Regions from separate parts of the Terrabacter sp. LjRoot27 genome, predicted to be linked through region 1. Evidence: predicted binding sites of a transcription regulator. Region 1 holds the regulator's gene; each other region holds the start of a gene.
What was found. The regulator LexA, encoded in region 1, represses DNA repair genes until DNA is damaged. The targets are predictions, from matches to a motif close to TCGAACANNTGTTCGA.
Positions count from the first base shown of each region.

Region 2: a site for LexA is predicted at 1,232-1,247, ahead of ACSQ2D_RS02855 (DUF222 domain-containing protein). Genes of this name have one in related genera too.
Region 3: a site for LexA is predicted at 1,214-1,229, ahead of ACSQ2D_RS14360 (HNH endonuclease signature motif containing protein). Genes of this name have one in related genera too.
Region 4: a site for LexA is predicted at 1,299-1,314, ahead of ruvC (crossover junction endodeoxyribonuclease RuvC). Genes of this name have one in related genera too.

Region 1 is NZ_CAXUSS020000001.1:2,858,482-2,860,676, reverse strand. Features, by position in the region: gene ACSQ2D_RS13310 (phosphotransferase) at 1-39, shown strand, start outside; gene ACSQ2D_RS13305 (hypothetical protein) at 43-954, opposite strand; gene lexA (transcriptional repressor LexA) at 1,087-1,812, opposite strand; gene ACSQ2D_RS13295 (LysM peptidoglycan-binding domain-containing protein) at 2,041-2,195, shown strand, end outside.
Region 2 is NZ_CAXUSS020000001.1:626,620-628,814, reverse strand. Features, by position in the region: gene ACSQ2D_RS02855 (DUF222 domain-containing protein) at 1-1,223, opposite strand, end outside; gene ACSQ2D_RS02850 (phosphatase PAP2 family protein) at 1,368-2,195, shown strand, end outside.
Region 3 is NZ_CAXUSS020000001.1:3,087,656-3,089,850, reverse strand. Features, by position in the region: gene ACSQ2D_RS14365 (bifunctional o-acetylhomoserine/o-acetylserine sulfhydrylase) at 1-827, opposite strand, end outside; SAM riboswitch class IV at 918-1,037, opposite strand; gene ACSQ2D_RS14360 (HNH endonuclease signature motif containing protein) at 1,268-2,195, shown strand, end outside.
Region 4 is NZ_CAXUSS020000001.1:2,283,666-2,285,860, reverse strand. Features, by position in the region: gene ruvB (Holliday junction branch migration DNA helicase RuvB) at 1-13, opposite strand, end outside; gene ruvA (Holliday junction branch migration protein RuvA) at 10-612, opposite strand; gene ruvC (crossover junction endodeoxyribonuclease RuvC) at 609-1,265, opposite strand; gene ACSQ2D_RS10725 (YebC/PmpR family DNA-binding transcriptional regulator) at 1,409-2,170, opposite strand; gene pdxT (pyridoxal 5'-phosphate synthase glutaminase subunit PdxT) at 2,167-2,195, opposite strand, start outside.

The DNA.
Region 1 (2,195 bases):
TGGCTCGGTGCCCTGGGCGACGAACCGCCTTTGTCCTGAGGGCTACTCGGCCACCGACCGAGCCGACCGCGCCTCGGTGCCGTCGGCCTCGCGCAGGTCCCAGAGCTCCTTGGTCTGCACGCCCCAGTACGCCGCGAAGAGCACGATGATGATGACCTCGGCGATGAGGACGAGGTGGTCGAAGCCGCTCACCGTCAGGGCCGTCAGCACCGTCACCCCGAGGGCGACGGCCAGGGCGACCGCGATGGCGATGTAGATGCGCTTGTAGGCGGTCCCGCTCGCCCCCGCGGCCCCGGCTGCGCCCCGGTGCCGCTCCTCGGCCCTCAGCGCGCTGAGGACCATGACCGCGATGACCCCGGCCACCATGGTGCCCGCGGCGATGCCGTGGCTCAGCGCGATGAAGCGGTCGCGCAGCACGAGGAAGAGGGTCAGCTCACCGAGCAGGACCGCACCGCACACGACGGAGACGACCACCGAGCGCACCGTGGGCCGCTCGGACGGGTCGCGCGTCATCGCGCCCCGCTTGAGCCAGGCGGCCACGAGGGCCGCGAGCACCGCCACGACGACGAGCGACCAGATGTTGTTGCGCACGGCCGCCGCGATCTCGGTCGGGGTCTGGGTGTACGCGTTCGGCCCGCACCGTCCGTCCGGCACCGTCGGCACCATGGCGACGACGAACGCCATGAAGCCCGAGAAGTTGAGCAGCACGTCCTCCTCGGGCGAATGGCCCTTGTAGGCGATGAGGCTGGCCCCGAGCGCGCAGAGCGAGCCGACGAAGACGGTCCGCGCCGGCGTGTAGTAGTACGCGCTGATCGAGCCGAGCCAGCACGAGTGGTCGGTCTCCCACCACCACTGGTAGCCGACCGAGAGCAGCAGCAAGAGCAGCAGCGCGATCATCGCGCCGCGCAGGTAGCGGTAGGTGAGGACGACGTCGCGGGTGCGGCCAGGTGCCATGGCGGTCTCCTTCGCAGGGCTCACGGCTCAGAGTCTGTCGCCGCCTCACCCGATACGCTTCCCGGGACGCGACGATGCCGTCGGCGCGGAGGGCGCCGACGGCATCCGTCGTCGGTGGGGGAGCGGGCGCTGTCAGAGCCGGCGCAGGACCGCCGTCACCTTGCCGAGGATCGTCGCGTGGTCGCCGTCGATGGGCGAGAAGTCGGGGTTGTGCGGCATGAGCCACACGTGCCCGTCGGTGCGCTTGAACGTCTTGACCGTGGCCTCGTTGTCGAGCATCGCGGCCACGACGTCGCCGTTCTCGGCGTGCTGCTGCTGGCGCACGACGACCCAGTCACCGTCGCAGATCGCGGCCTCGACCATCGAGTCGCCGTTGACCTTGAGGAGGAAGAGGTCGCCCTCGCCGACGAGCTGCTTGGGCAGCGGGAAGACGTCCTCGACGACCTCCTCGGCCGTGATCGGCACACCGGCCGCGATCTGGCCGAGCACCGGCACGTACGACGCCTCGGGGCGGGCATCGCCCGAGTCGGTCTCCGTGTCGTAGTGGTCGCCGCGCGGACGCGGCGCGGTGGCGTCGCCCCCGCGGTAGCCGAGCTCCTCGGCCTTCGCGTCGGGCGAGACGACCTCGAGGGCCCGCGGCCGGTTCGGGTCGCGGCGCAGGTAGCCCTTGGCGACGAGGGCGTTGAGCTGGTGCGAGACGCTCGAGGGGCTGGCGAGGCCGACGGCGTCGCCGATCTCGCGCATGCTCGGCGGGTAGCCGCGCCGGTCGACGGAGTTGCGGATGACCTCGAGCACCCGCCGCTGGCGGACGGTGAGACCGTCGCCGGTCTCGCGATCGGGAAGCTCGGTCACGCCCATGGTGTCCCCTTCGTCGGCTCGTCAGACCGCGTCGTGACGCTGGGTGTGGGGCCAGTGTCAGTGGTGGCTGGTGAGGTCTGTGGTGTGAGGAAAGACTACGCAGTTCGAACACAGTTGCCAAACACCTGTTCGATGCGTGTCTCGACTTCGTCGAACATACGTGCTACAACTCGTACAGACGTTCTATCGAACATGTGTTCGCCAGTTCAGGAGCAAGGGGAGGTCACCATGAGCGCCATCGTCCTCGAGGCCGTTCGTCAGCCGCACACCGAGGAGCCCGCGCGGTCGCAGTCGACCGGCCGGCCTCGCCTCGTCCTCGTCCCCACCGGGCCCGAGGCCGCGCGTGCGGCCCGTGCCGCGAGGCCGCCGATGCGCCTGACGCG
Region 2 (2,195 bases), 2.2 Mb from region 1:
TGGAAGGTGAGGCCGTCGGGTCGGGTGGGGTCGCCGGTGATGGTGAACTCGCCGCGGTGGTGTCCGTCGTGGTGGGGGGTGCAGACGCCGAGGAGGTTGGTGTCGTCGGTGGGTCCGCCGTCGCGCCAGTGGATGAGGTGGTGGATCTCGAGGTTGCGGGTGGAGCCGCAGCCGGGGAAGCGGCAGCCGCGGTCGCGGTCCAGGACCAGGACGCGGGTGCGGTGCGGGACGACGCGTTGGGTGCGGCCGACGTTGACGGGGTGTCCGTCGGTCTCCCAGACGGGGGTCAGGGTCCCGTCGCAGGTGAGCTGGTCGGTGATGTGCTGGGGCAGGCGGGGGCGGCCGGTGAGCCAGGCGCCGTCGGTGTCGAGGTGGACCTGGACCCGGTACCGGGCCCGCCGAGCGGCCCCACCCGAGCCGCCGGAGGAGCCGGAGGTTCCGTCGCGTGTCGTGGTGGCGGCGTCGAGGGAGCGGGTGGCGAGCACGATGAGGGCGTCGGCCCAGGTGACGCGGGGCCGGCCGCCGCTGGTGCAGGACTGGTCGGGGTGCAGCACGTCCCCGTTCAGAGCCCGCTTCTGCTCGTCGGTCCAACCCTCGGGTGCGAGGGCGTGGAAGAGGTGGTCCTTGGCCTCCGCCAGGGCCGCTTCGACGAGCGCGCCGACCTCGGCGGGTGCGTCGTAGCGCAGCCGGAACCGCCCGTCGGCGTCGAGGCCCATGCTCAGGTGCGCCGGCTCGACCGGCTCCACCCGTGGCGGATCCAGGGTCGCGTCCCGCTCACCAGGCAGGCCGCGGCCGCGGTCGTCGACGCTGTCGGGTTGGAGGGTGAAGTCGTACCGGGTGACCGTGCGCTGCAGCTGGGTGACCGTCGCGTGCTGCGCGAACTCCGCCACGGTGGTGTCGAACGCGGCCGGGGTGTGCCGGGCCACGACCGCGGCCTGGTCCAGGCTGATCCGCCCCTGGCGCAACGCGGCGGAGGTCGCGGGCAGCTCCTGCGCCCGCCGGGCCAGCAGGACCACCGCGGACGCCTGGCCCCGCGACAGCCCGGCGCGCAGCATCAGCCAGTGCTCGGGTGACCGCAGCCCCGCGGCCTGCCAGGACCCGTCGGTCAGGACGGCCGCGACGAAGTCGACGAGCCGGGCGTGCGCGTCGTGCAGGTCAGCGGCCAGGGACGCGACGTGGTCCCAGTCCTGCTCGATCTGCTGCGCGCTCCGGCTCTGCTCCATACCCCCAATCGTACAGGCGTTCGAACAGCCAGACAAGAGTTGTCCACACCAAACGTCCTGTCCCACAAGGGTTTACGCCTCATCGAGACGCGCGCGACGGCATACCCCTGCGGCCGTCAGGCCGGTCATGGGTAAGGATGGGGCATGCCAGAGCCGACCCGCCCGCAGACCCCGGACGACACGATCGGTGCGCGCGACCTCACGGCCTGGCGCACCCGTTTCGGCCGCTGGCTCGTCGACGTCTTCGCCGGGCTCGCGCGCGCCTCACGCCCCGCGGCACGGCGCGTCAGGTCGTGGTCCTCGGCCCACGTGGCCTTCGTCGTCTTCGCCGTCATCGCGCTCGTCGTCATGGTCGTCCTCGTCGAGGGCATCGAGACGGTCTACGAGGGCGTCGCCGGACGGGACGGGCTGACTGCGGTCGACCAGCCGGTGCTCGACGCGGCCATCACCCTCCGCTCCCCCGGGCTCGACTCCGCGATCACCGCCTTCACCGACGTCGGCGGCCCGGTCGGCATGCCGATCCTCGCCCTCGTCGCGGTCGCGGTCATCACGTGGCGTCGTCGCCGGTGGACGCCGGTCGTGCTCACCGTCATCGCCGCGGCCGGGTCGCTCGCCATGACGATCGTGGGCAAGAACGTCGTCGACCGGGCCCGCCCGCCGGCCTCGCTCGCCGTGCCACCCCTCGAGGTGTCGCCGTCGTTCCCGAGCGGCCACACACTCAACGCCACGGTGCTGACCACGATCGTCGTCTACCTCGTCCTCATCGAGACGACCGCGGCGTGGCAGCGCACCCTCGCGATCACGATCGGCACGCTCTTCGTCGCGACGATGGGGCTCTCCCGCGTCTTCCTCGGCCACCACTGGCTCACCGACGTGCTCGCGGGCTGGCTCATCGGGCTCGCCTGGGCCCTCGCCGTCATCACCGCACACCGCCTCTGGCTCACCCTGCGAGAGCGGCCCGAGGCGGTGCGC
Region 3 (2,195 bases), 230 kb from region 1:
TGGACGCGCGCCTTGAGGATGAAGGCGAGGTTGGCCCCGAGGGGGCTGCCGACGCCGAGGTCGCGGGCGAAGACGAGCCCGTGGTAGCTCTCCTCCGGCGTGTTGTAGTTGGGGAACTTCTCCGGGTCGGCTCCGAAGTCGAAGGTGCCCGCGTCGACGATGACACCGGCGATCGAGGTGCCGTGGCCGCCGAGGTACTTCGTCGCGGAGTGCACGACGACGTCGGCTCCCCACTCGATCGGGCGGATGAGGTAGGGCGTCGCGACGGTGTTGTCGACGACGAGCGGGACCCCGTGCTCGTGCGCGAGGGCCGCGACGGCCTCGATGTCGAGGATCTCGCTCTTGGGGTTGGCGATGGTCTCGCCGAAGAGGAGCTTCGTGTTGGGCCGGATGGCAGCGCGCCACGAGTCGATCGACGTCGGGTCCTCGACGAAGCCGACCTCGATGCCGAACTTGGGCAGCGTGTGCTTGAAGAGGTTGAAGGTGCCGCCGTAGAGGCTGGGGGAGACGACGACGTGGTCGCCGGCCTCCGCGATGTTGAGCACGGCGAGGGTCTCGGCCGCCTGGCCCGAGGCGACGAGCAGGGCGCCGACGCCACCCTCGAGCGCCGCGATGCGCTGCTCGACGACGTCGGTCGTCGGGTTCATCAAGCGGGTGTAGATGTTGCCGAACTCCTTGAGCCCGAAGAGGTTCGCGGCGTGGTCGGTGTCGTTGAAGACGTAGCTCGTCGTCTGGTAGATCGGCAGCGCGCGGGCTCCGGTGGCGCTGTCGGGGGCCTGGCCGGCGTGGATCTGCTTGGTCTCGAAGGACCAGTTGGGCTCGGTCATCGGTCGTCCTGCTCTTCCTGGGTCGTGTCGCTGACCGGGGTCCCGTGTCACCGGGCCCCGTGCACCGACGGGTCGGTGCGGGAGAGAGGCTCTCCGCGCTTGCCCGCGCGCCGGGTGGCGTCGACGGGCCAGGTCCTCACCCGGGGCACCCCACCGCGGTTGGAGGGTTGCCGGCCAGCGAGCCGGGGCTTGTCGCTGGCGCTCATGACCTACCGGCGAGTGTACGTATGCGTGTCCGCCACGTGGGAGGGCGTGTCCTCATCGTGGACGCGTCGTCACCGGTGTGGGCGCCTGGCGCGTGTTGGGAAGTGCCGGCTCGGGTGGGATCGCTTGCAGGGCAGAGGAGTTCGTTGTCCACAGATGAGCCAGCGGGTCTTGCGAGTCTTTCGAACACGTGTTCTAATCGAGTGAAGGGAACGAGCGTCGAGAGGAGGGTCACCGTGCCGTTCACCCCGTCGCCGGCCGAGACCTCCGCTGTGCGCTCGGGAGGGCCCTGGCCGGTGCTGCGTGCCCGATGGTCCTCCGACCCGGACCACTGGGCGCGCACCCTCGACCCCGTCCTCGACCCGGTCCTCACGCAGCTGCGCGCGGGGCGCGGGCGGGCCCGAGCGGCGGCGGCGCTCGAGGGGCTGGCGCGGGCCGGGGAGCGGGTGCTCGCCGAGATCCAGGCGCTCGAGGTCGCCAAGGCCCGCCTCGAGGCCGACCTGCTCGCCGCGTACGGCGCACTGGCCACCATCGAGGCCCAGCAGATCCAGGCCCTGCCCGCCGGTGCCGCCGCCCGGGCGTCCTCGCGGGTCTCTCCCGAGCGGGTCGTCACCGAGGAGATCGCGCTCGCGACCGGCGTCGGGACCGGGGAGGTCGCCCGCCGGCTCACCCTGGCCACCGCACCCCGCCGGCACCGAGTCGTCCTGAACGCGCTGCGAGCCGGGCGGCTGTCGCTGCACCGCGCGCTGCAGGTCGCCTCCGACACCGCGTTGCTGCCCGACGCCGACGTCACCACCGTCGCACAGGCCGTGCTCGCCCCGTCCCGGGACGGCCAACCCCTCCCGCAACGCACCTTCACCGCCCGGCTGCGGCGCGCGGTCGCCTCGGTCGATGCCCGGGGCAGCGCCGAGCGGCACGCGCACGCCCGGTCCCGGCGCGGGGTGTTCGGCCGGGTCACCGACGACGGGATGGGCTGGCTGACCGTCACCACCGACGCCGCGTCCGTCGCCGCGGTCATGGACCGCCTCGACACCACCGCGCGCGGACTGCGCGGCGGCGGCGACCCGCGCAGCCTCGACCAGCTCCGCGCCGACCTCGCCACCGACGCCCTCCTCCGCGAAGCCCACCATCGCCGGCCGGAGCTCACCGCCGCGGCCGGCCATG
Region 4 (2,195 bases), 570 kb from region 1:
GGTCGACGCTCATCGGCCGAGCTCCTGCAGGGCAGCCCGCAGCAGGGCCGAGACACCGGCGCCCTCGGCGGCGAGCGGCGCGACCTTGTCGAGCGCCTCGTCGGCCTGGCGCGCGGTCCAGCCGAGACCGACGAGGGCCTCGCGGACCTGCTCGCGCCACGCCTCGCCGGTGTCGAGGTGGACCGGGTCGGTCTGGCCGGCGGAGCCGGGCAGGGCGCCGAGCTTGTCCTTGAGCTCGAGGACCATCCGCTCCGCGCCCTTCTTCCCGATGCCCGGGACCTTGGTCAGCGCGACGAGGTCTCCGGTGCCCAGTGCGACCCGGACGGCGTCGGGCGAGTGGACGGCGAGCACGGCCAGAGCGAGGCGCGGGCCGACACCCGAGACCGTCTGGACGGTCTCGAAGACGTGCTTCTCGTCGTCGGTGGCGAAGCCGTAGAGCGTCAGCGAGTCCTCGCGCACGACGAGGCTCGTGGCGAGCTGCGTGGGCTGCCCGAGGCGCACGGACGTCGCCGTGGCCGGCGTGGTGTGGACGAGCATGCCGACACCCCCGACGCCGACCACGACCGAGTCGAGGCCGACCTTGAGGACGGTGCCGGAGAGCGAGGCGATCATCGGGGCTGGGCTCCAGGGTGGGGTCGGGTGGTCGGGCCGGTGCGGGTGGGCTGGGTGGTCGCGGCGCGCAGGCGCTGCACCGGTGGGGCGGCTCCCGGCGGCACACGGCGGGGTATGCCGCTCCCCCGGCGGCCGGAGCGCGCGAGCTCCTCGAGCCGCGCGGTCTCGAGGCGGCTCTGGGTGCCGCCGCGCCACACGTGGCAGATCGCGAGGGCGAGGGCGTCGGCCGCGTCGGCCGGCTTGGGTGGGGTGTCGAGACCGAGCAGGCGGGTCACCATCGTCGTGACCTGCGCCTTGTCGGCCCGGCCGTTGCCGCTGACGGCGGCCTTGACCTCGGTCGGGGTGTGGAGGGTGACGGGCAGGCCGAGCCGCTCGGCCATGATCATGACGATCCCGGTCACCTGCGCGGTGCCCATGACGGTGGAGACGTTGGTGTCGGCAAAGACGCGCTCGATGGCCACGGCCTCGGGACGGTGCCGCGCGAACCACTGGCGCATCTCGTCCTCGACGGCGACGAGCCGTCTCGGTGTCGGGTCTCCGGACGGCGTCCGGATGACCCCGACCTCGACGAGGGACAGCTTGCGCCCCGGGACCCCGTCGACGACGCCGACGCCGCAGCGCGTGAGCCCGGGGTCGACCGCGAGGACGCGCACGGCATACCTCCCTGGGTTGGGGCACTGGACGATCCGAACAGGTGTTCGGGACAACGCTAACGGGCCTCCCCCGAAAGGACGGGAGGCACGCCGGTCCCGGCGTGCCTCCTCGTCGAACCCCCGGGCCGGGTGGGCCCGTGCGGTCAGTCCTCGTCGTCGTCGAGCTGCGCGAGCACGTCGTCGGGGATGTCGCCGTTGGCGAACACGTTCTGCACGTCGTCGCTGTCCTCGAGGGCCTCGATGACGCGGATCATCTTCTTCGCACCGTCGAGGTCGAGCGGGACCTGGAGGTTCGGGACGAACGAGGCCTCGGCCGACTCGTAGTCGATGCCGGCGTCCTGGATCGCCTTGCGGACCGCGACGAAGTCGGTGGCCTCGGAGATGATCTCCCACGTGTCACCGTTGTCGTTGACCTCCTCGGCGCCCGCCTCGAGCACGACCTCGAGGATGTCGTCCTCGGAGCCGGCGTCCTTGAGGACGGTCACGACGCCCTTGCGGTTGAAGACGTAGGACACCGAGCCCGGGTCGGCGAGCTGACCGCCGTTGCGGGTCAGCGCCGTCCGCACCTCGGCGGCGGCCCGGTTGCGGTTGTCGGTGAGGCACTCGATGAGCACGGCGACACCGTTGGGGGCGTAGCCCTCGTACATGATCGTCTGCCAGTCGGCCGCGCCCGCCTCGGCACCCGAGGCGCGCTTGACGGCGCGGTCGATGTTGTCGTTGGGCACCGACGTCTTCTTCGCCTTCTGGATGGCGTCGTAGAGGGTCGGGTTGCCGGCGGGGTCGGCGCCGCCCTGGCGGGCCGCGACCTCGATGTTCTTGATGAGCTTGGCGAAGAGCTTGCCGCGCTTGGCGTCCTTGGCCGCCTTCTGGTGCTTCGTGGTGGCCCATTTGGAGTGGCCGCTCATGCAGTGTCCTCGCGTTCCGGTGACT